DNA from 2 places in the Paenibacillus provencensis genome. Region 2 is predicted to be linked to the other one. Evidence: riboswitches for the same ligand, from Rfam matches in the RefSeq annotation. Region 2 holds a riboswitch; the other holds the start of a gene.

Region 1 (3,096 bases), on a different contig from region 2:
GTCTGCTTCTTGCACTCGGTGCGCATATGATATTTAACGCCTTGAGACCTGGAGAGTCAAATTTCATGGACCACCGGACGTTTGCCGGGACGATGATCTTTGCAGTCAGTGTCAGTATTGATTCCTTCTCCGTCGGTGTAACACTCGGTATGTTTAAGAGTGATTTATGGCTGACCATCATTGCCTTCGGCATCTGTGGTTTTGTGATGTCCATGGTGGGTCTATTGATTGGCAGAAGAGTAAGCCGTAACCTGGGTGAATACGGAGAAGCTGTAGGAGGGGCCATATTGCTTGCTTTTGGCATGCTGTTTATCTTTTAGCTTGTTTGTTCTCTTTTGCATATTGAGCCAAAGCATCATACAATAGAAATCATCTCATAGGGAACTAAAGTTACAGCGGGTTTTCATCCAGGTATACAGACGACGGAGGTGATAATATGAAGAATATTCTATTCGTATGTACAGGCAATACTTGCCGCAGCCCGATGGCAGAGGGATTATTTCGCAAAGCAGCCGCTTCAAGAGGTATTCAAGTAGAAGTTCGATCCGCAGGAGTATCAGCGATAGATGGGAGTACGATCTCTCGTCATGCAGCTGCAGTGCTGAAGGATCATGATATTCAAGATGTAATAACTTCATCCTTGATAAATCACGATTTGGTTCAATGGGCAGATCTCATATTAACCTTAACGGGAACACATAAGCAGCATGTCATTCATCATTATCCAGATTGTGCTGACAAAATCTACACGCTGAAGGAATATGCAGAAGATGATCCAATAGTCCTGGCTGATCTTAAGGAGCTGGATCGGTTGTATGCAGAATGGGAAATGAAGCGTGCGCTTGGACAGGAACTGCTCGCTTCGGATCGGCAGCGTATTATTGAAATTCAGCAGCGGATTCCAAGCTTTGATATTTCGGACCCATTTGGCGGCAGCAGAGAAGATTATGATATAACGGCGGCGGAGATCCGTTCTGCTGTTGAACGTGTGCTGGATAAACTCAGCTGATTTTTTTGACAAAGAGCTTTAGAAGTGGTTGATTTCTAACATCTGATGTTCTATGATGAAGAAGATAAATGAGATTCCGGTGTAACTGGCGACAAGTGTGGATTAAACCACGATGGAGCATCGGAGATAACGGCCGGTCGCCTGGGCAAAAGAGCATTTCTTGCACGCAAGGTATACTTGTGTGGGAGACTGCTCTTTTTTCGTATTTCGCTAAATTTTCGGTATAATAAGACTTAAATGATCTTGGCAGATCGCAAAATAGGGCGAATTAGACGATTCTCATGAGTGAACAACTCTTTCTTGCGATCGTTTTATTTGTCACAAACGGAAGGGGTTCATTAGGCTATGGAACAGAACAGCAGTCACCCTGAAGCGGATGATATTACGGCCCAGACAGCTGAAGTGCTGGGAGAGCTTGCGAAAGAAGGGAAGCTTGGGCCAGGTAAAGTTGTAGTCATCGGTACCAGTACAAGTGAGGTGGCAGGTAAGCGTATCGGAACAGCCGGAGCCTTAGAGATTGCACAGGCATTGCTTCAAGGTATTAATGAAGTGAGGGATGCTTACGGTTTCGAGGTTGCTGTTCAGTGCTGCGAGCATTTGAACCGCGCTCTGGTGCTGGAGCGTTCACTGCTTGAACGGCTTGGACTGACGGAAGTGTCTGCCGTACCGGTTCCGAAGGCAGGAGGCTCCATGGCAGCAGCGGCTTATCGCTCCCTGCAAGAACCATGCCTTGCCGAAACGATTGAAGCACATGCGGGTATGGATATCGGTGAGACGCTCATCGGCATGCATATGAGAAGGGTTGCAGTTCCTTACCGTACAGCAAGGCGTTATATTGGAGAAGCACGGGTGACTACCGCATTGTCGAGACCGAAGCTCATTGGTGGAGAACGTGCGGTGTACCAGCTTGATGTTATCAGCAACACTTCAACTTGTGATTGATAATTCTAAAAACAGATATGATATGGGAGGAATTCAAGTTATGGATCAATTGCGCAAAGCAGACCCGGCAGTACTAAATGCGATGGGATTGGAATTGAAACGTCAGCAAAACAATATCGAGCTTATCGCCTCAGAGAATATCGTCTCCGAAGCGGTAATTGAAGCGATGGGTTCTGTACTTACGAATAAATATGCTGAAGGTTACCCTGGCAAACGTTACTACGGCGGCTGTGAGCATGTTGATATCGTCGAAGATATCGCTCGTGAGCGTGCCAAAGAATTGTTTGGTGCAGAACATGTAAACGTTCAGCCGCATTCCGGAGCACAGGCGAACATGGCCGTATACCTTGCTGCACTCAAACCGGGAGACACGGTGCTCGGGATGAATCTTGCGCATGGCGGTCATTTGACTCACGGCAGCCCGGTTAATGCATCCGGTCTTCTATATAACTTTGTTGCCTATGGCGTGCAGGAAGATACATTCCGCATCGACTACAACGAAGTTCGCAAAGCTGCATTTAAGCATCGCCCTCGTCTGATCGTGGCAGGTGCAAGTGCTTATCCGCGCACAATTGATTTTGAAGCACTTGCAAGCATTGCAAACGATGTGGGTGCCTTGTTCATGGTGGATATGGCTCATATTGCGGGTCTTGTGGCGGCAGGTCTGCACCCGAATCCGGTGCCTCATGCTCATTTTGTAACGACGACTACACATAAGACGCTTCGCGGACCACGCGGCGGTATGATTCTTACTCGCAAGCCATGGGCTGCTGCGATCGATAAAGCCGTATTCCCAGGCAGTCAGGGCGGACCTCTGATGCATGTTATTGCTGCCAAAGCTGTTGCCCTCGGCGAAGCACTTCAGCCATCCTTCAAAACGTATGCGCAAAATGTAGTGAAGAATGCTCAAGTTCTTGCTGAAACTTTGATTGCAGAAGGTCTGAACATCGTGTCCGGCGGTACGGACAACCACTTGATGCTGATCGATACCCGAAATATCAACATCACAGGTAAAGATGCCGAGCATGTGCTTGATTCCATCGGTATTACGGTCAACAAAAATGCGATTCCGTTTGATCCTACAAGTCCGTTTGTAACGAGCGGTATTCGTATCGGTACGCCTGCAGCAACTTCACGCGGCATGA
Region 2 (3,096 bases):
AGATTCTCTCCATCAACATCAGCATGATAATATTGATGCAGCGTCTCTGGAATATGGAGCGTAATTGGCTTCCCATCAAGAGATTCAGGCATTAATTCCTTGGCACCAAGCCGCGCCATCGTCGTGTTGACCTCATGAATGTTCAATTTCATCGTGATCGTCTGTGAGCTGAGTGCGTAATAACCTTCTTCATTGAAAATGTCATTCTGATATGCTGTTAGCCCGGTGATCTCTTCGATCTCTTTCAAGCTTAGTTTTTCATTGTTTAGTTCAAGTCCATATGCATTCGTAAACGAACCATGCTTGTTGATAAATTCCGATGAACTGCTTCCTTCGGATACAGTGTTGAAGAATTGCATAACATCCCCTTCATTGACCACCGTCACTTCATCCATTCGGAACTGATTAAGTATGGCGGCAAGTGCCTTGTCTCCGAGCGGAGTCGCAATCATTACCCCCGCCACAGCAGCTACCGTCGCTATACTCAGCCACTTCTTAACTTGCTTCTTCATGGTATGCTTCTTCTTCACAACAGACGTTTTCTGTTCCTGATTCTGATGATTCGTCATATCGATTCTCTCTCCCCTGATTTCATTATTTAATACACCGTATAATACATCTTCCTCAAATGAATGTGCTGCCTTAGGCTCGATTCCACGCTCCATAGACCATGATGACCACTTGGGGCTCATTTCTTCTTTTTCAAGCCTTGACGCAAGCTTGTTCCAAGCAGCTTCAAGCTGCTTGTTCTCGTCTACTCCGTTCGGCTTTGATGTCATATGCAGGTTCAACTCCTAACTATGCTAATTGGTATAACCCTCAGGACTGTGGTGCGGACTTTCCCTGAACCTTTCTCCTCAGCTTACTTGTAGCTCTGCTTAACATCGAGCCGACAAGGGGAGGTCTTACATTCAGTTCTTCCGCAATCTCTGCATAGCTGTAGCCTGAATACTTCAGCATCAGCAGTTGTCTGTCGCGCTCTGGCAGCTCGTCCATCCATTCACGTACTTCCTCCTGATCCATACGCTTCAGTACAATCTCTTCTCCAGAGGACAGGAACTGCTCTCTGCTGTCATAGTACTGCTCCTGCTTCTCCTTGAGTTTCCGTTCTCTTATTTGCCTACTCATATAATCATATCCGATGCGCGTCAGTACACGGTGAAGCCATGCACCCATCGCAGCCGGATCATCTGGTGGATTCCGATACAGCCGAATAAATACCTCTTGCGCAAGATCTTCCGCGGCGGCTTCATCCTGGATCAGAGCCATCAGTTTTCGTCGCACAATGGGATAATGCTCTTCAAACACTGTACGGAAAACCTCGATTTCCTGTCCTCCCATATGTTTTACGTCTCCTTTCAGCTGCAGCTATACATAAGACGAACGATGGTTTATTTTTATAGCAGGTTTTATAAAAATGTTTAATTAAGTCCTTCTCGAAACTTATTGAACCGAAGAATTTGGAACTATATCTATCTATTGTTAGTGAAAACTATATGATGGGTTCGATATATTGTCTAAAACTCAGCCGACATCACTTATTTACCGTGTCGTCAGGTCCTATATGAATTATACCGAAGCTGGATCACAGCTCGTCATTCCAAATCTTGTGCATTCGAATCAATTTCATAAATCATAAAAAAGGTGAATTTGAAACTATATATACTCTTGATTGAAGCAGCCAAAGGTATTATGAAATTGATTCATCCCTATTGATCAATTCGACAAAATGAAGTACCATCATGGGGTGAGCTTCCATTAATCCACCGATTCATCATATGAGGTCTCACCTATACACTACAATTAAGATCGTCGCATGTAACTGGCGTACACGGTGAACCGTGAGGGAGCATGTGATTAGATATAGCCGTACGCCTGGGCAGAGGTAAGGAAACTTAGGTTTCCTTGCCTCTTTTTACTTTGGAAAGGGCGATGTGATTCATGAGTGACAACACACTGATTCTGAATGGTCAAACGGTAGCAGATTACATGAAAGAAGAAACAGGAGCGAAGGTGAAGGAACTGAAAGAGAGGGGGATTCAGCCTTGTCTGGCTACCATTTTGGTGGGGGATGATCCTTCTTCGGCAACTTATGTACGTATGAAAGGGAACGCCTGTGCACGAATTGGGGTCGAATCGATCAAGGTCGTGCTTCCTGCTGAGACAACGACAGAGGAGCTGATTCAGGAGATCAACAAGCTGAACCAAGCCCCATCCGTTCATGGAATTTTGCTGCAGCATCCGGTTCCGCATCACATCGATGAAAGAGCTTGCTTTGACACAATCAGCATCGAAAAGGATGTGGATGGGGTAACCACTCTTGGCTATGCATTGAACGCATTTGGCGAAGCCGATTATCCATCCTGCACACCACAGGCCATTATCCGCATTCTCGACTTCTATAACATTCCGCTGGAAGGAAAACATGCCGTGGTGATCGGCCGTAGTCCGATTCTCGGCAAACCGGTATCCGCGATGCTGCTGAATCGGAATGCAACCGTGACGACCTGCCACTCCAGAACCGTAAATATTGAAGAGATTGTGAAACAGGCAGATATTGTTGTCGCTGCCGTAGGCAAACCAAATTTTGTACAAGGAGATTGGATCAAGCCTGGCGCCGTTGTCGTGGATGCAGGATACAATAAAGGCAACATCGGTGATGTCGACTATGATGCCTGCATGCCTCACTCCTCTGCCATCACACCTGTACCTGGCGGTGTGGGCCCGGTTACCATTGCGACACTTATTGAGCATACGGTGAAGTCAGCGTACAAGTTATTACAGAAGTAAGTGCAGTAATATCAAGATATTATATTTTCAAGCAATTAGCTCCCAATCTTAATAAAAGAGCCCTTCCAGCAGGAAGGGCTTAATTTATGGCGGTATGCAGTATCACTGGCACTACTCTAACTTACTTCAGTTCATTTAATCCTCTTCAAATACACCTGTACAGTCTCCCGTAAGCAGCTTCAATTAAAAGCTGTTCAAACTATACGATAGCTGGGTCTCATCCTTCCAGGTAAGATCCGTTATAAATACAGCCAGCTCCAGCGTATTTCCCTGTTGATCCGTCGCATACATGGCAATCGTCTGCAA

The links. A riboswitch is a leader RNA that binds a small molecule or an ion and turns the genes downstream of it on or off. The one in region 2 is predicted to bind ZMP and ZTP.
Region 1: it holds a riboswitch for ZMP and ZTP, as region 2 does, so the genes downstream of both, ACFQ3J_RS18030 (TIGR01440 family protein) here and ACFQ3J_RS14685 (bifunctional 5,10-methylenetetrahydrofolate dehydrogenase/5,10-methenyltetrahydrofolate cyclohydrolase) in region 2, are expected to answer to the same signal.

Annotation. Positions count from the first base shown of each region.
Region 1 is NZ_JBHTKX010000002.1:400,643-403,738, forward strand. It holds gene ACFQ3J_RS18020 (manganese efflux pump MntP) at 1-320, shown strand, start outside; gene ACFQ3J_RS18025 (low molecular weight protein arginine phosphatase) at 437-1,009, shown strand; ZMP/ZTP riboswitch at 1,081-1,163, shown strand; gene ACFQ3J_RS18030 (TIGR01440 family protein) at 1,355-1,951, shown strand; gene glyA (serine hydroxymethyltransferase) at 1,992-3,096, shown strand, end outside.
Region 2 is NZ_JBHTKX010000001.1:3,033,006-3,036,101, forward strand. It holds gene ACFQ3J_RS14675 (hypothetical protein) at 1-779, opposite strand, end outside; gene ACFQ3J_RS14680 (sigma-70 family RNA polymerase sigma factor) at 820-1,341, opposite strand; ZMP/ZTP riboswitch at 1,809-1,888, shown strand; gene ACFQ3J_RS14685 (bifunctional 5,10-methylenetetrahydrofolate dehydrogenase/5,10-methenyltetrahydrofolate cyclohydrolase) at 1,942-2,790, shown strand.